Regions from separate parts of the Mesorhizobium sp. B2-3-13 genome, predicted to be linked through region 1. Evidence: predicted binding sites of a transcription regulator. Region 1 holds the regulator's gene; each other region holds the start of a gene.

Region 1 (6,179 bases):
TGGCGCGCTCCTTCAGGCCCGGAAGTGCTGCCAGCAACTGCGCCTTGTTCTTCTCGTCGAGGCGCGCCGCCATTGCCGGGCCACCCTCCAGATAGGGCAAGGTGGCGATGAAAATGTCGAACAATTCGGTGTCGGCCATGCGGCGCATATGGACGCCGTTCAGCGCCTCGAGCTTGGCGAAGTCGAAGCGCGCTGCGCCCTTGTTGACGTCGCCGATATCGAACCAGGAGATCATGTCCTTGATCGACATGATCTCGTCGTCGCCATGGCTCCAGCCCAGGCGCGCCAGGTAATTCAGCAGCGCCTCGGGCAGATAGCCCATGGCGCGGTAGGCCTCGACGCCCAGCGCGCCATGGCGTTTCGACAGCTTGGCGCCGTCGGCGCCATGGATCAGCGGGATGTGCGACATCGACGGCACGTCCCAGCCCATGGCGTTGTAGATCACGGTCTGGCGGGCGGCGTTGGTCAGGTGATCGTCGCCACGGATGATATGGGTGATGCCCATGTCGTGGTCATCGACGACGACGGCATGCATATAGGTCGGGTTGCCGTCCGAACGCAGGATGATGAAATCGTCGAGATCCTTGTTGGGAAAGCGCACCTCGCCCTGGACCCGGTCCTGCACCACCGTCTCGCCCTCGGTCGGTGCCTTGATGCGGATGGCACCCTTGACGCCGGCGGGTGCCTCCGACGGGGCGCGGTCACGCCAGTGGCCGTTGTAGCGTGGTGGCAGGCCCTTGGCGCGTGCTGCCTCGCGCATCGCCTCGAGCTCGGCTGAAGTCTCGTAGCTGTAATAGGCCTTGCCCAGGCGCACCAGCTCCTCGGCCACCTCCCGGTGGCGCGGCGCGCGCTCGAATTGGGAGACCGCGTCACCGTCCCATGACAGGCCGAGCCAGGTCAGGCCGTCCAGAATGGCCGATGTGGCTGCATCGGTCGAACGCTCGCGATCGGTGTCCTCGATGCGCAGCAGCATCGTGCCGCCGGTGTGCTTGGCATAGAGCCAGTTGAACAGCGCCGTGCGCGCGCCGCCGATATGCAGATAGCCGGTCGGCGAGGGAGCAAAACGGGTGATGACCTTGTCGGGCATGGAACTCTCGGAAAACGTCTGAAGCTGAGTGCGGAGTGCGCGGACTTTCGCGCGTCGCGCGTTCATGTAGCATAGGGTGTCGAGGGCGCAAGGGGCAGACCCGATGACTGGACGAGGCCGGGGCTCGGATCGGGGCGAGGGCGCCATTGTCGGCGTCAGCGAGCGATCCCTGTTTGCGACGCCTCCTGCGATCCCGCTGCCATCGCCGCTCGTGGCTGCGCCCGCAACCCAGCCGCTGCAGGCGGATAGCCCAGCGCCAACTCCATCTCCTGCCGCACGCAGAATTGTGCGCGTGCGCCGGCAAATCGGCCCGATATCCTTTCCTCGCCTGCGTCACGGCGTGGCCAAGGCGGCGGAGCTGGAACTCGACCGGGGCATCGCCTTCCTGCTGGTGCCGGTCTGCCTGGCCGTTGGGGCGATCTGCTACTTTTCGCTGGCGTCCGAGCCCGATTTTGCAAAGCCTGTCGCGGTCGTGGTTCTGGCGGCGGTATGTGCATTCGTCTCGCGCTCCTGGCCGAAAACCCATCTGTGTTTCATGGCACTGCTGTTGTGTGTGCTTGGCCTGCTTGCGGCGAAGGTCGAAACATGGCGAGCCGGAACCCGGATGCTGGGCTCGGAAATCTCGACGCAACTGACCGGCCGCGTGATCTCGCTCGAGGAGATGGAGAGCGGCCGCATCCGGCTGACCATGGACGTGATTTCGACCGCCCGGCCGAAACTGCGCTACGCGCCTGAAAGGGTCCGGCTTTCGGCACGCAAGATACCGCCCGAAATGACCGCCGGCTCGCTTGTCACAGGCTATGCCAAACTGCTGCCGCCGACCGGCCCGGTGCGGCCGGACAGCTACGACTTCTCCTTCGACAGCTATTTCGCCGGCATCGGCGGCAGCGGCTTCTTTCTCGGCAATCCAACGGTCATCTCCGCCGAAGCCGGTGAGATGCCGCTGCCGGCACGCGTGTTTTCAGGCATCGAAAATGCCCGCGAAGCCATCGCCGACCACATCAGGGGCAGCATTGGCGGCGCCGAAGGCGAGATCGCGGCGGCGCTGATCGTCGGCGTGCGGGCCGGCATTCCCGATGAAATCAACGAAGCGATGCGGCGCACCGGCATCTATCACATCATCTCGATTTCAGGTCTGCATATGGCGCTGGTGGCCGGCACCATCATGGGTCTGCTGCGCGGCGCCTTCGCACTGTTTCCAGGGTTTTCCGCGCGCCGGCCGGTGAAGAAATACGCCGCCGCCGCCGCACTGTTTTCGATCGCCGCCTATCTCGTCATTTCGGGCGTCGTCGTCGCGGCCGAACGCAGCTTCATCATGCTGGCGGTGATGCTGATCGCCGTCTTGTTCGATCGCACGGCGCTGACCATGCGCAATCTGGCGATTTCGGCGATCGCCGTTATCCTGGTTTCGCCGCACGAGGTCGTCGGCCCGAGTTTCCAGATGTCGTTCGCGGCAACCGCAGCCTTGGTTGGCGCCTATGCCGGCTGGGCCGACCACCATGCGGGAAAGACGAGGCCTCCGCCGCCAAAGCGATCCCTACCCGGGTTTCTGACGCGAAAATTCCTCTTGGCGACAGGTGGATTGGCCATGACGTCCATCATCGCCGGCAGCGCGACGGCACTGTTTGCCATCTGGCATTTCCAGCGGGTGTCGCCGCTCAGCCTGTTCGCCAATCTGGCCCTCATGCCGATCGTGTCGATCGTGATGTTCCTGGCCGTCGCCAGCGCGTTGCTGATGCCGTTCGGGTTGGATTGGCCGGCTCTCTACCTCATGGGCAAGGGCCTGACAGCGATGATCGCCATATCGGCGTGGATATCGGAGCGCTCTCCGGTCGATGGAGTCGGGCTGATTTCGCAGCAATCCGTGCTGCTGGTCACCGTCGCGTTGGTCATCGCGACGATGGCGACGACGTGGCTCCGGCTCACGGCGGTGCCATTCGCGCTTGCCGGTCTGTTGACTGTATCGCACACGCGCGCGCCCGATGTGCTGATCTCGGAAGATGCGCGGCTGGTGGCTCTGTCGATCGGCAATGGCGAACTGGCCGTCAACCGGGAACGTCCGAACGAATTCGCAGCCGACAATTGGAAACGCGCTCTGATCTCCGAAACAATCGTCCTACCGGAAATGTTCGAGAAGACGGACGGGCAATTCGATCTTGCCACTCCCACCGACCTGCCGCTGGGATCGCCGTTCTATTGCCGCGAAGGCCTGTGCCTTGCCAGGCACCCTTCCGGCGCGATCATCGCCTATGTCGAGGATCGCAAGGACACCTGGAAGGCCTGCGCCTTCGCCGACCTGATCGTCGTCAATGACGCGACCGCCTATGACGCCTGTCATAATCCGCTGGTTCTCGTCGTCACCAAACGCCAGCTCGCCCGCAAGGGGAGTGCCGCCGTTTTCTTCGATCCCCAATCGGCCACGACGCCGGCTGAGGTCGAATTCGCCGTCGACGGACCATACCGGCCTTGGCACGAGCAGCGAAAATTCTCACGCGAGGCGAGGGGGCTGGCCCCCTATAAAAAGGCCGACAAGCCCGATGGCAAGCCAGTTCAGTAGCGCCTGATCAGCCCGACGAGCTTGCCCTGCACCTTGACCCGATCCGGTCCGAAGATGCGTGTTTCGTAGGCTGGATTGGCGGCTTCGAGCGCGATCGAGGCGCCCTTGCGGCGGAACCGCTTCAGCGTTGCTTCCTCCTCGTCGACCAGCGCCACGATGATTTCGCCCGGACTTGCTGTATCGGCATTGCGGATGATGACCGTGTCGCCGTCGAAGATACCGGCCTCGATCATCGAGTCGCCCTTGACTTCCAGCGCATAGTGCTCGCCGCCCATGATCATGTCCGGCGGCACCGAAATCGAATGCGTCTGATGCTGGATGGCATCGATCGGCACACCGGCGGCGATACGACCCATGACCGGGATGGACACAGCTGAAACCGCGTCATCGTCGTTGCCGGCCGCGGCCAGGCGGGAAGGCGCCGTCGCCGGCCTGATCTGGCGGCCGAGACTGCCTTGGCCAAGGCTGCCCTGGATGACACTTGGCGAGAACTTCTTTGCCGCATTGAGGCCCGGCGCGATCGAGTCCGGCAGCCGCAGCACTTCCAGCGCGCGCGCCCGATTGGGTAGCCGGCGAATAAAGCCACGTTCCTCCAGCGCCGTGATCAGGCGATGGATGCCCGATTTGGAGGCAAGATCGAGCGCTTCCTTCATTTCGTCGAAGGAGGGCGGTATCCCGCTTTCCTTGAGCCGTTCGTGGATGAACATCAGCAGTTCATGTTGCTTGCGTGTCAGCATGGCGGCCCCCAAGGCATTGAACGAAAGGTCTGACCAGAATCGAAAAAACAAACCCAGAACAAACACTATCCGTTCCAGTTGTGTTCCGCAACCGTTTAAAGTTTAATGAATTTGTTAACGCGTCTGAAGTTTTTTGCCGCGACAGCGGACTGAGGCCGATCCTTTCCACGATCGGCAGGCATTGAAATCGTTTTGGTTAATGGCCTGTGGCCTATCCACTGATGGGCCTTGGCATCAGTCTTTCGGGGGGCTCTTCGCGGGTGGATTGTACAATTTATGGATCCATTATTCGTGGAACGAAACGAAACCAAAACGCCAACGATTGGTAGCTTAGGGGCGGCGATGGATCCAGGCGTTTGGCCCACTCCGGCCAGCGCATGCCAATAGGCGTCGCGCAAGCATTGAAGTCACCCGGAACCCGCTTGCAAGCTGCCGGCGCGGGCGGCGTATTTGGTCGCGCCGCTGTCTTCGCTATGGACATAGACGTGCAGGGTATAGCCGATATGCGCCGTCATCAGCGCCTTGGCCCGCTCGACGTCACGATCGAGTGCAGCTTCCATGATCGCTGTATGGTGTTCGATCGCAATCGCTTCGCACAATGCCTCCATTGCCTCTTCATAACCGTCCTTCAGACCAGCCGCGGCCCGCAATGTCGGCGCCAGGCCGAGAAAACGATGATGCCGTCGCAGCTGATCGGCGATGGTCGAGCGGAATCGCATGAGCCAATTGGAAGTCGCCGCGCTTAGCAGCGCCGCATGGAAAGCTTCGTGGTTCTCGTCCCATTTATCGACAGCCGCATCCGAAGGATCGTCGACCGCGGTCTTGCAACGGGAGAGCCGGTAGTGGGCGGTGACAACGGCATCCTCCCACTCCTTGCCGCCTTTTTCCATCGATTCGAGGAACAGGGGTATCTCGACCACCATCCTGGCGCGTGCCAGGTCCTCCAGTTCGGCCCGCGATACCGGAGCGACCGTAAAACCACGATTGCTGATGGCGGTGACAAGGCGTTCGGCCTCTAGCCGCGACAAGGCTTCGCGCAACGGCGTCCAGCCGACGCCATAGGTGCCGCGCAGGGCACTCAGTTTGAGCGGGGCGCCCGGCATGAGGCGCGTGGTCAGGATGTCGCGCCGCAACAGCTGATAGGCGGCTTCCGTTTTTGTAGAACTCGTTTCATCGCGCATCGTGATCAATCCGTCGTCTGGCGAAAGTATATATGATATTGGGTCATAGCAACAATTATATATAATGTTTGACACCGACCGGCGGACCGACCATGATCGCCGTGGTAGCCGCGTTTCCAAGCGGCCCTGATCAAATCTGGGAGGAAATGATGTTGAAATCGAAATCCGCTTGGTTGTCGGGCTTGGCCCTGGCAGGCGCATTGATGATTAGCGCCGGCAGTGCCGCGGCCGATCAGATCCGTATCGGCATTGCCAATTTCGGCGAGCATCCGCAATTGAACGCCGCCATAGCCGGCTTCAAGAAGGCGTTGACGGATAATGGCTTCGTCGAGGGCAAGGACGTCGTCTACACGGAGAGCCACACCAATTTCGATGCATCGCTGGTGCCGCAGATGATCGCCAAGCTGCAGGCCGAGCAGCCCAAGCTGATCTACACCATCACCACGCCGGTCTCGCAGATCGCCAAGAAAGCGCTTGCCGGTTCCGGCATTCCGATCGTTTTTGCCGCGGTCACCGATCCGGTGGCGGCCAAGCTGGTGCCGTCATGGGACGCCGGAGACGAAGGCATGACCGGCGCCAGCGATCTGCAGGACGTCGCTGCCGTGATGGCCTTCACC
Region 2 (6,179 bases), on a different contig from region 1:
ATGCCGGCAACCGGCTGGGCGACGATGAACACCGTCATCATCGCCCATTGCGGATGGTCGAGCTTCAGCGCATAGGCGGCGAGAAGCGCGATCATGCCGGCTAAAACGGTGCGCAGGGCGAAAATCCAGTCGGAGCGCGTCGGTTGCGTCAGCCCGGCCAGGCTCGTCTCGAAATAGGTTTTCAGCCGCGCCCAGGTCACATGCTGGTCTCCATGTCAGGAACGCAAGCTAAATTCGCCAGCGGCTAGATATCCAGCACTTCCGTCTCGGCGAATTCGGCGCGTTCCTGGATGAAGCGGAAGCGAGCTTCGGGCTTGGTGCCCATCAGCTCATCGACCCTGTCCTTGGTGGCAGAATCGATTTCGTTCACATCGACCCTGAGCAACGTGCGCTTTCTCGGGTCCATAGTGGTTTCCTTGAGCTGCGCAGCCATCATCTCGCCCAGGCCCTTGAAGCGGCCGAGCTCGACCTTGCCGCGCCCGGTGAATTCGGTGCGCAGAAGCTCGTCCTTGTGCGCGTCGTCGCGGGCGTAGGCGACCTTGCCGCCTTGCCTGATCGAGTAAAGCGGCGGCACCGCCAGGTAGAGATGGCCGCCGCGTACCAGCGCCGGCATCTCCTGGTAGAAAAAGGTGATCAGCAGCGAAGCGATGTGGGCGCCGTCGACGTCGGCGTCGGTCATGATGATCACGCGGTCGTAGCGCAAATCCTCGTCACGGTACTTTGACCGCGTGCCGCAGCCGAGCGCCTGGATCAGGTCCGATATCTGCTGGTTGGCGGCCAGCTTGTCATTGCCGGCGCTGGCGACGTTGAGGATTTTTCCGCGCAGCGGCAAGACGGCCTGGCTGGCGCGGTCGCGCGCCTGCTTTGCCGAGCCGCCCGCGGAATCGCCTTCGACAATGAAGAGTTCAGCACCTGCCGCCGCGTTCTGCGTGCAATCGGCGAGCTTCCCCGGCAAGCGCAGCTTGCGCACAGCGCTCTTGCGCGACACCTCTTTTTCCTGGCGGCGGCGCACCCGCTCATCGGCGCGCGCGATCACCCAGTCGAGCAGCTTCGAGGCTTCCTGCGGATTGTCGGCCAGCCAATGGTCGAACGGGTCACGGATCGCGGTCTCGACGATGCGTATCGCTTCGATCGTCGCCAGCCTGTCCTTGGTCTGGCCGACGAATTCCGGCTCGCGGATGAACACCGACAGCATGCCGGCGGCCGAGATCATGACGTCTTCCGAGGTGACGATCGAAGCGCGTTTGTTGCCGACGAGGTCGGCATAGGCGCGCAGGCCGCGCGTCAGCACGTTGCGGAAGCCGGCCTCGTGGGTGCCGCCTTCACCGGTCGGGATGGTGTTGCAGTAGGAATTGATGAAGCCGTCGCCGCCGAACCAGGTCACCGCCCATTCGAGCGAGCCATGGCCGCCTTGCTTGTCGCTCTTGCCGGCGAAGATTTCGCGCGTCACCTGGAATTCGTCGCCGAGCGACGCTTTCAGATAATCCTTGAGGCCGCCGGGGAAATGGAATTCCGCCTTGGCCGGTGTCTGATCCTTTTCCTTGATCAGGGAGGGATCGCAGGTCCAGCGGATTTCGACGCCGCCGAACAGATAGGCCTTCGAACGCGTCATGCGGTAGAGACGCGCCGGCTCGAATGCCGCGCCTTTGCCGAAAATCTGCTCGTCGGGGTGGAAACGCGTCCTGGTGCCGCGGCGGTTGTGCACCTCGCCCAGGTGCTCCAGACCGCTTATCGGAATGCCACGTGAAAAGCGTTGGCGATAAAGCTGGCGGCCGCGCGCGACTTCGACTTCGAGATGATCCGACAGGGCGTTGACGACGGAAACGCCGACGCCGTGCAGGCCACCTGATGTCTCATAGACCTTGGAATCGAACTTGCCGCCCGAATGCAGCGTCGTCATGATCACTTCGAGCGCGGGCTTCTTGAATTTCGGATGTGGATCAACCGGGATGCCGCGGCCATTGTCGGTGACAGTGAGATAACCATCGGCTGAAAGCTCGACATCGATGAAGGTGGCGTGGCCGGCAACCGCTTCGTCCATCGAATTGTCGATGACCTCGGCGAACAGATGGTGCATCGCCTTGTCGTCTGTGCCGCCAATGTACATGCCCGGCCGCCGGCGCACCGGCTCCAGGCCTTCGAGCACCTCGATGTCGGCGGCGCTGTACCCCTCGCTGCCATCCTTGGCAGCGGCCGGGCGCCTGGCGGCCGCTTGCACCAGCGGGTCGGCCGGGCGCGCCGGCGTGCGAACCGGTTGCTGCTGCTTGCCCACATTGCCGAAGAGATCGTTGTTATCGTCCATGCCAACCATAGGGTCCGGTGCTGCGAATCACCCGTCGATACTGCCACGCTTTTCGGCGCCAGGCGACGGAGGTTCCTGTTACGTTCGGGGATTTAACCCCTCTTACCCTAAAACCATTCGATAACCAAGCAGGCGGAAATCGGTCGAATGCCACCTCACAAGATTCCCGATTCTTTACCAATGCGGACTAGCGTGAGCCCAACATAACAAGAAACGACGGGCATCAGGGGTTTCGGCGTGAGGGGCAAGGCCATAACGATGATCGGCATCGCCGCCGTTTTCGGCGCGATCTCGATCTTTGCCGCGGATTTCTGGGTCAAGAGCCAGGCCAAGGCCGATGCCCAGGAGAAAACGGCGTCGATCTCCGCTCCAGCACCCAAAATAGAGTTCAAGACCATCGTGGTGGCCAATGCGCCGTTGCGTTATGGCATGGAGCTCGACCGCGCCAAGCTCAGCGAAATTCCGTGGCCGCAGGAGTCCCTGCCGCAGGGGGCCTTTGCCACCATCGATGGATTGCTCGGCGAAGGGGGCCGGGTCGTGCTGTCGCCGATCGAGGTCAATGAGCCGTTGCTGCTCACCAAGCTGTCGGGACCGAACGGTCGCGCGACGCTGTCCAATATGCTGACGCCCGGAATGCGGGCGGTCACCATCCGCACCGACGAGATCGCTGGGGTCGGTGGCTTCGTCACGCCGGGCGACCGGGTCGATGTCGTGCTCACCCGCGATGCCGGCGAAATCCAGGAAGTCGCCAAGAACGCGCAAGGCGCGGCCGGCTCGACCATCACCTCGGAGATCGTCGTTGCCGACGCCAAGGTGCTGAGCGTCGGGCAGGGCGCCGACGAGCGCCAGACGACGCCGCAGGTGGCCAATTCCGTGACCCTCGAGGTGACGACCGAAGGCGCGCAGAAAGTGGCGCTTGCCCGCACGGTAGGCACGCTGTCGCTGTCGCTGCGCTCCGCCAGCGAAGGCGGCGACGGCAAGAACGGCGTCACCACCATCTCGTCCTTCGGCGGATCCGTGGCTTCCAATGCCCAGGCCGCCGCCGGCTCCTTGTTCGATGCCATCGCCAAGGAGCCGGAGAAGCCGAAATTCAAGACGGTGATCGTGACGCGCGGCACGCAGGCCGAGGAATACCAAGTCCCTTCGCGGGACCAGAAGTAAAGACCGGTGGGGACCGGGCGGGACGGGATCATGGTGATGCACACCTTATATCGAATGACGAATCTGTTGCGTTTCGTGCGCGCCTTGGCCATGGCGGCTTCACTGGCCGCGAGCGGCATGCTCGCCTTCGTTGGCGCGGCCAGGGCGGACAACGACATCGTCTATGTCTCGTCGACCAGGAATGCCTCGATCAAGGTCGCGAAGGGCAAGCCCAAGACGATCATGACGAGCGCGGCCTTCTATCAGATCGTCATCGGCGATCCGGAGATCGCCAACGTCAACCCGCTGACCGACAAATCCTTCTATGTGCTGGGCAACAATCTCGGCACCACCGGCATTGCGCTGTTCGACGAGAAGAAGCAGCTCGTCGGCACCGTAGATATCGAAGTGACGCTCGACACCGACCAATTGGCGAGCACCATCCGTGCCAGCGTGCCGGACGCCAAGATCAAGGTCGGCTCGGCCAATGGCCGCGTGGTGCTGTCGGGCGAGGCGGATGACGCGGTCGCCGCCGAAAAGGCCAACAAGATCGCCACCCGCTTCTCCGGCAATGAGGAGGTGATCAATTCGGTCAATATCTCCTCGTCGCAGCAGGTCCAGCTCAATGTCCGCTTCGTCGAGATCAACCGCCAGGCCGGGCAGGACCTGGGCGCGAAATACAGCGCCAATTTCGCCTACGGCTTCGGCGGTCGCGATGTCTCTCTCGATCCGGGCTCGGTGCCGGCGGCGGGGACTGGCGAGATCATTGGCCGGCTGCTGTCCAATGGCGTCTCGATCGACATCGCCATCAAGGCGTTGGAGGAGCGCGGCCTTGCCCGAAGGCTGGCCGAACCGAACCTGATTGCCCGATCCGGCGAAACGGCGAGCTTTCTTGCCGGCGGCGAATTCCCGATCCCGGTTTCCGAGGACAATGGCAAGATCTCCGTCAGCTACAAGAAATACGGCGTCAGCCTGGACTTTACGCCGACCGTGCTGAAGGACGGGTTGGTCAGCCTCGACATCGCGCCGGAAGTCTCCTCGATCGACGCTTCAGCGTCCTACAATATCGGCAACATTTCGGTGCCGGGGTTCATCGTGCGCCGCGCCAAGACCTCGGTCGACCTGAAGAACGGCCAGAGCTTCATGATCGCCGGGCTGCTGCAATCCCAGAACGACATCACCACGTCGCGCATTCCCGGTCTCGGCAAGATGCCGGTGCTGGGGTCGCTGTTCTCGTCGAAATCCTATCAGCGGCGCGAGACCGACCTGGTCATCATCGTCACACCCTATCTGGTCAAGCCGGTCGACCCGTCGAAGAAATTGGCTGTGCCGACCGATGGCACGCAGCCCGCCAGCAACGTCGACTATTTCCTCAACAACACCGAGGAGGTGAAGGCGTCGGACACCAACCGTGCGCTGGCGCTGGCTGACGGCAGCGCCGTGCGGGGCGCTTCCGCGACCAAAGTCGGTCATTTCCTCGACCTGCCGAAGGACTGAAATCATGCGTCTGGTCCTGAGATCGAGCATCGCCCTGCTTCTTGCCGGTTTGGCAAGCGGCTGCACCAGCGACGACTATCTGCGCAGCGAAGGCGTGACGTCAGTCGCCGGTGAGGCGCAGGCGGCCAACACCGTCATGCAGATGGTGGACCCGTGGAAGTATGGGGTCCAGAACACGAGGCTTCTCGTGCCCGCCAAGCGCGGAACCGCCGAACCGGTCACACCCGATCAGGCGGCCGGCGCCAAGGCAGCGCAAACCACCACCGGCAACTGATCCAGACGGCGATCGACCTCACAGGCGGCGAGAATGGCAAACAGCACCAAGAAGATCCTGCTCGTATCGACAGACCGGACCTTCGCGCAGGACACGAAGACCGCCTTTGCCGCCTCCGAGATCATCCAGCTCATGACGGTTGAGAAGAACGTCACCGAGCTGCGCGGCGAGGTCCAGGAAGCCGAGTTCGGCGTCGTTATCGTCGACATGGATGCGGCGAAACTGGAAGAAATCGAGTCCCTGCAGCGCGTCATGCGCCGGCTCGAGGGCAAGGCACCGGTGGTCGTGGTCACCCAGGAGTTCAACGCCGCCGCCGTGCGCATCCTGGTGCAGCTCAAGGTCGCCGACTTCCTGGTCAAGCCGATCACCACGGCCGACCTCGTGCGTTCGGTCGTGCGAGCGTTGCAGGGGCCCGGGCGCGAGGAAAACACCGAATCGCAGATCTATACCTTCATGCCCGCCGCCGGCGGCGTCGGCACCACGACGCTGGCGCTGCAGACCGCGTTCCAGCTGCATCATTCGGTGACGCGCGGCGCCTCGACCTGTGTGGTCGACCTCAATTTCCAGCAAGGTGCCTGCGCCGAATATCTCGATCTGGAGCCGCGTTTCGACATCACCGAGATCGAGAACCAGCCCGAGCGCCTCGACCGGCAATTGCTCGATGTGATGCTGTCCAAGCACGCCAGCGGACTTTGCGTGCTGGCGGCGCCGACGCATCCGGCTGAAATGCGCTCGTTCAAGACCGATGTCGTGGTGCGCATGCTGGACCTCGTTTCGGCCTATTTCGACAATGTCGTCATCGACATGCCGCGCACCTGGTTTCCGTGGACGGAAACGGTGCTGCTCGGTTCCAACAAGCTCTACATCGTTGCCGAAATGACGGTGCCGTGCCTGCGCCATACGCAGCGGCTGATCCAGGCCGTCTACGAGACCGCGGGCAAGGAAGTGAAGCCGAACGTGATCGTC
Region 3 (6,179 bases), on a different contig from region 1:
CGAGACGAAACTCGACACGATCAGCCGCCGCATGCTCACGCCGCCTTTTCGCTGGTCTTCTCACCCGCAGCCGGCAGCCCCAGTCTCGGCCGCACCCAGGCGGCGAAGCGGACAATGGCGTCATCGGCCTCCGGCGCCCGCCCGGCCATCATCTGGAAGGAGTGCAGCATGCCGTCGAAGAGGTCGAGCCGCGTCTCGACGCCTGCCTGTCTCGCCCGCTCGGCGAACATGCGGCTTTCGTCGACCAGCGTCTCGTCGGCGCCGGCCTGCAGGAAGACGGGTGGAAAGCCGGAGAGATCAGCGTAGAGCGGGCTGACCTCGGGATCGCGCCGATCGGCATCGCCGATGAAATTGGCCGCCAGCCAGTCGACGGCTTCCTTGGCGAAGGCCGGATCTTTTTCGCGGTTGGTCTGATAGCTGGCGGCGGTCAGCGCCATGTCGAACCAGCCGGAGATGATCAGCGTGGCGACGGGCAGCGGCCGCCCCTGCGCACGCAGCCGCTGCAGGACGCCATAGGTCAGCACCGCGCCGCAGGAGTCGCCGGCGATCACGATCCGCCCGGGGTCGAAGCCCTGGTCGACGAGCCAGTTCCAGGCCGATATCGCGGCCTCGAGCTGGGCCGGATGCTTGGCTTGATGCGCCAGCGGATAGTCGTAGAGCAGCGCCCGGCAGCCGACGGCCTTGGCGAGATGGCCGACCAGCTTGCGGTGGGTGTAGATCGAGCCGCCGATGAAGCCGCCGCCATGCGCATAAAACAGCACCCGCTGCTCGTCGGCGCCTTTCGGCACGACCCACATCGCCGGCACGCCGCCGGCATCGATCTCGATATAGTCGACGCCGCGCGGCTCGCCGGTCAGCGCCGTCCAGTGGATATCGTTGTGGTCGATGATCGCCTGCGGGCTGGTCAGCTTGCCCGCATTGGCCGCCATAACAGCGTAATGGTTTCTGTTTGCCTCGCTCTCGATGCTCGCCATGATATTCTCCTCGGGTTGCGGATCGCGGAAGACGCGACCTTCGGAAGGCAGAGACGTACGGGCAGACAAAAAGGATACGTGACGGTGGGTGCTTTTTTGCGGACGCACTCAGCCTCCAAACATTGCGGCATACCGCCGGGCGAATTCGACGAACGGCGTCGGCCGCACGCCGAACATCTCATGCGTCGCCAGATGCACACGCGATTTCGGCCGGCGAAGCCGCTCCGCCAATTGCTCGTCCAGTGCGTCGGCGAAGTCGGCGGGGACACCGGCGGCCAGCAGATTGCGCCGGCGCTCCCGCGGGCTGATATCGACGTAGCGGACCGGCTTGCCGATCGCCTGCGATATCCGCGCCGCGATGTCGCTCATCGTCAGCGCCTCGGGTCCGGTCATGTCGAGGCTCTCTCCTTCGTGGCCACCGTCGCACAGCAGCCGGACGGCGACCTTGGCGATATCCTCGACATCGACCGGCGACAGTTCGGTGTCGCCAAGCGCCAGATAGAAGGTGCCTTCGGTGGCGATGGTCGGCGCGTCGCGCAAATAGACCTGCATGAACTGGCTGGGGCGAAGGTGGGTCCAGGCCATCCCGGCCGCTTCGAGATAGCGCTCGATTTCCTCATGCATGCGCGTGAAGCGGAACTTCGTCGCGTCGTAGCCGATGTTGGATTCGGCGCCGGAAAACTTCACCACATGCGCGACGCCGGCCTGCCCGCAGGCGTCGATGAAACGACACTGCGTCTCGACCATGTCTTCGGCCGCGGTCGAAATCATCAGCACGCGATCGATGCCATTAAGTGCGGCACCAAGCGTGTCCGCCCGGCGCATATCGCCCTCGATCAGGTCGATGCCGGCAAGTCCGCCGAGCCCCGCCGCCGATGCCCGGTCCAGATCGCGAACCAGCGCCCTCACTTGATGCTTCTGCCGCGCGAATTCGCGCACGATTGCCTTGCCGTTCAGGCCGGTGGCGCCTGTCACCAGGATCATGGTCTGTCTCTCCATTCAGATTGATGGGGCCGCCCTTGCGACGACCGCACCTTGAAGACGAAGAGAAGCGGGCAAAGGATTCCGGCCAAACGTCTTTTTTGTCGGCGCGAGGCCTGTGCGCCGATCAGCCTGCCGGCGCGTAGCGGCTGACCACCATGCCGCAGGCATAGGCCTTCGAGCCGAGCAGCCGCAGGTTCCGGAACCCACCTTGGTCGAAGATGCGACGGCCGGCGCCCAGCACGGCAGGATTGACGAACAGCTGGAACTCGTCGACCAGCCCGGCCGCGATCAGCGCCGACGCAAAGCCGGCGCCGCCGAAGGCGGCCATGTCGCCGCCGTCGCCCGCCTTCAGCGCGTTGACCTCTCGCGGCAGGTCGCCGCTCACCACTGTCGTGCGCTCCCAACGCGAGGCTTCGAGCCTGTCGCTCGGCACCACCTTGCGCGCGTCGACGATGCGCTGGGCGAAGGCATGGAACGGATCGGCCGGATATTTCCTCGCCGCACGGCCCCAATGGGTGAGGTAACCTTCCTCGGCCATCTTGCGGCTGAGCAGGATGGTGTCGATGCCGGCAAACACGGCGTTGAAGTCACGCTTCAACTCCTCGTCCCAGCCGATGTCGTCGCCCCATCCCCAGAGTTGCCAGGGATGGTCGGCATCGCCGCCGACGAAACCGTCGACCGACATTTGCATCTGAAGAATCAGCTTTTTCATCGGGTTCTCCTCGTTTCCGGATTCCAGGCAGGAAGGATCACGCCGCGCTTTGCGAACGGGCAAAGGCTTGTGCCCAACTCTCGAAAGTGGTCGGCGTGGCGTTGCGGATTGACGGTGCTTCAAGCGCCCATCGTTCGCCCTTGTTGAAACTCGCCGCAGTTTCGCCGAGCGCATCGGCAAAGCTCGGTGACAGGCCGTTGGCGATCATCCCGGCGCGCGCCTCGGTGAATGGAGCCGCCTTGTAAGTGACCTGCCTCCCCATCGCGCTGCCCAGGATCGCGGTGGCCTGCTCGAACGTATAATAGCCGCCGCCATGCAATTCGATGATCCGCTCGCTTGGAAAACGCGTGGCGTCCAGCAGGGCGGCGGCGCGCTGGCCGACATCGCTGGCGGCAATCAAAGGGATCGGCAGATCGCCCCGAAACGGCGTCATGAAGATGCCGGAAGCGGCCTGCTGGACAAAGCCCATGCCCTTGGCGAAGTTCTCCATGAAGAACGAAGCGCGCAAAAACACCAGTTCGTCGAGGCCGAGCGCCGCCAGCCGTTCCTCCATCAAGACGGCGCCGAGCGAAGTTCCCATCCTGAGATGGGCGTTGAGGCCGCTGAGCAGCACGACGCGGCGCACGCCTGACTTCGCGATCGCCGCCGCCAGCCGCGCGCCGACTTCATCTTCGAAGCGATGAAGATCCGGCGCCGTGACGTCGAACGGAATCATTACATAGGCGCTGTCGGCACCGGAAAAGGCGGAGGCGAGCGCGTCGCTATCGTCAAGCGCGACACCCAGGCCGCGCGCCACGCCGCGCACAATATGTCCCCGCCCGGTCAGGACCTGGGCGACCGCCTTGCCAACCTCGTTGGTGGCCCCGATGACCACGACGGTTCTTGGCGTGCTGATTTTCCCGACGGCCTGGCTCATGACGTCCTCCTGCTGGCCAAGTTGCGATCTAACGATTTACTTTTGAAAGCATTTGACTGACGGAAAGAACGATGTCAATAGTAAAGTGATTTAAAAATGGAACCATAGAGATGTCGACGCGTGAAAGATCCGGCTGCCCGATCAACCTGTCTCTGGAACTGCTCGGCGACCGCTGGACGCTGCTCATCATCCGCGACCTGGTCTTCGCCGGCAAAAAGCATTTTCGCGAGTTCCTGCAATCCGATGAAGGCATCTCCTCGCGCACGTTGGCCGAGCGGCTGCAGACGCTGCAGGATGAAGGCATCCTCACCCGCAGCGACGATCCCAGCCACGGGCTGAAGGCGATCTACCGGCTGACCGAGGCCGGCATCGACCTCTTGCCGGTGCTGGCCACGCTTGGCGCGTGGGGCAGCAGGCACCGCAAGGCCGACGACAAGCTCGCCCGTATCGCAGAAGAACTGGCGGCCGGGGGCGAGCCGGCGCTGGAACGGATGAAGGCAGCGCTGCGGGCGGAGCATATTGTCTAGGAAGTGGCGCTGCCTCCCTTCTCCCCTGTGGAAAAAGGAGGAGCTTTACGCGCCTCGGTTACCCTCAAAGGGCACCATGCACCAAAGACCCAATTGACAACGATCTCTGTTTGTTCACTATAGGTTCCTATCTATCAGCAATCGCGGATGGGCGGAACAGGATGGAAACGACGGCCACCATCCTGCATGCCGATCTCGACGCCTTCTATGCCTCGGTCGAGCAGTTGCTCGACCCGACATTGCGTGGCAAGCCGATCGCGGTCGGTGGTGGTGTTGTGCTCGCCGCCTCTTACGAAGCGCGCGCTTTTGGGGTGCGCGGCGGCATGCCGGGGCGCAAGGCGCGCGAGCTTTGCCCGCAATTGATCTTCGTCGGCGGCAATTTCAGCCACTACCAGCGGCTGGGCGACGCGGCGATCAAGGTGCTCGACGATTTCACGCCAGTCGTCGAGCGCATCTCCATCGACGAGGCCTTCGCCGATGTCGCCGGCTGCACACACCTGTTCGGCTCTCCCAGGGAGATCGCGACCGTGATCCGCCGCCGGGTGCGCGCCGAACTCGGCCTGCCGATCTCGATCGGCGTGGCGCGCACCAAGCATTTGGCCAAGATCGCCTCGCAGGTTGCCAAGCCCGACGGGCTGGTGGTGGTCGATCCCGGCACCGAACTTGCCTTCCTGCATGATTTGCCGGTCGGCCTGATGTGGGGTGTCGGACCGGCGACCAGGGCGCGGCTGGCCGAGATCGGCGTCGAGACGATCGGCGAGTTGGCCAGGACCCACAGCGGCGCACTGACCCGGCTGCTTGGCCCCGCTGCCGGCGAAAAGCTCGCGGCTCTCTCCTGGAACCGGGATCCGCGCAAGCTGGAGACGAAGCGCCGGGCGCGCTCGGCCGGCGCGCAATCGGCGCTCGGGCAAAAGCCGGCCGTGGCGCGGGTGATCGTGCCGACACTGCTGCATCTGGCCGACCGCGTCGCCAGCCGGCTGCGCGCCAAGAACCGCCCCGGCCGCACGGTGACGGTGCGCGTGCGCTTTGCCGATCTCAGCGCCGTCACGCGCTCGATCACTCTGGAACAGCCGATCTCGGCGACCGCCATGCTGGCCGAGATCGCAGGGGATTTGGTGCGCGGCGTGCTCGCCGAGCATCCCCGGGAGAAAACGATCTCGCTGCTGGCGATCTCGGTCTCGCACCTGGAGGAAAGCGCCGAACTGCAGCTCGACCTGCCGCTCGGCCTCGCCGACGAGAAGCGCCGCCCGGGCAGCCAAAAAGGCCTGGCGCGCTTCGGCGCCGACCGCGCCATCGACAAGATCCGCGAGCGCTTCGGCAAACAGGCGGTCGGCTACGGCACGGTGGCACTGGAAGCGGCTCGCTCGGTGCCCGACGAATTCAGGGAGTTGGCTGAAAAGGAACTGTGAGCGAAGGAGCCTCAGCCCCTCGCCGCTACCTTCCGGGTCCGGAACCAGCTGGCGCGGCGGCGGTCACGGCCGACAGCAATTCGCGCTTCACCAGCACCGGCTTTGATATGTCTTCTTCACGGCAACTTCCCAAGCCCAAGCAGCGTAACATCCGGCAGGGACGGCTTGTCAAGAAGACGCGAAATTGGGTAGTTGGTCAGCGAGGTGACACAGGATTTGCCGGCCGGACGCCCAGTAAGGCGAGTGCTGCCTAGTCTAGCCTACCCTTTCAAGTCCCGCCGATAACCGGTCAGGGTCAATGATGCCACGCTTGAAAAGGCACATGATCTTGATCGCGACCTGTTCGCGCTCGTCCTCTCTGACAATTCGATGCTTGGCGCAGTAGTCGTTGAAAACGTTCGCAAGAGCTTCCAGATCGGCGGAATCCGCCACTCCGTATGGCAACATGCCTGCCTCCCTCATAGGGCGAAAGCACGATAGCCGCCCCCACCCGTCCGCTTGGCTCTACTCGGTGCGGACGACATGGAAAAGATACACCCAGAAAAAGTCAGAAACGAGTCAATTCCATGGGACTGAAGTCTGAGGCTCCGCGAGCGTCTGAATTTTCAAACTGACCCACTACTCGAAATTGGGTGGCGGCTCAGTTTGCGGATCGCG

What was found. The regulator LexA, encoded in region 1, represses DNA repair genes until DNA is damaged. The targets are predictions, from matches to a motif close to TGTTCNNNNTGTGTTCNG.
Region 2: the regulator LexA is predicted to act here: its motif matches at 2,373-2,390, upstream of parE (DNA topoisomerase IV subunit B).
Region 3: the regulator LexA is predicted to act here: its motif matches at 4,225-4,242, upstream of dinB (DNA polymerase IV).

The regions. Positions count from the first base shown of each region.
Region 1 is NZ_VFVQ01000007.1:197,993-204,171, reverse strand. Features, by position in the region: gene gltX (glutamate--tRNA ligase) at 1-1,087, opposite strand, end outside; gene FJ941_RS11165 (ComEC/Rec2 family competence protein) at 1,191-3,644, shown strand; gene lexA (transcriptional repressor LexA) at 3,638-4,381, opposite strand; gene FJ941_RS11155 (GntR family transcriptional regulator) at 4,789-5,562, opposite strand; gene FJ941_RS11150 (ABC transporter substrate-binding protein) at 5,712-6,179, shown strand, end outside.
Region 2 is NZ_VFVQ01000003.1:34,013-40,191, forward strand. Features, by position in the region: gene FJ941_RS04855 (FUSC family protein) at 1-200, opposite strand, end outside; gene parE (DNA topoisomerase IV subunit B) at 245-2,302, opposite strand; gene cpaB (Flp pilus assembly protein CpaB) at 2,540-3,463, shown strand; gene FJ941_RS04870 (type II and III secretion system protein family protein) at 3,554-4,939, shown strand; gene FJ941_RS04875 (hypothetical protein) at 4,944-5,213, shown strand; gene FJ941_RS04880 (response regulator) at 5,247-6,179, shown strand, end outside.
Region 3 is NZ_VFVQ01000023.1:63,146-69,324, reverse strand. Features, by position in the region: gene FJ941_RS24085 (dihydrofolate reductase family protein) at 1-33, opposite strand, end outside; gene FJ941_RS24080 (alpha/beta hydrolase) at 36-974, opposite strand; gene FJ941_RS24075 (SDR family oxidoreductase) at 1,083-1,958, opposite strand; gene FJ941_RS24070 (dihydrofolate reductase family protein) at 2,083-2,670, opposite strand; gene FJ941_RS24065 (NmrA family NAD(P)-binding protein) at 2,708-3,586, opposite strand; gene FJ941_RS24060 (helix-turn-helix domain-containing protein) at 3,697-4,113, shown strand; gene dinB (DNA polymerase IV) at 4,275-5,522, shown strand; gene FJ941_RS24050 (hypothetical protein) at 5,778-5,969, opposite strand.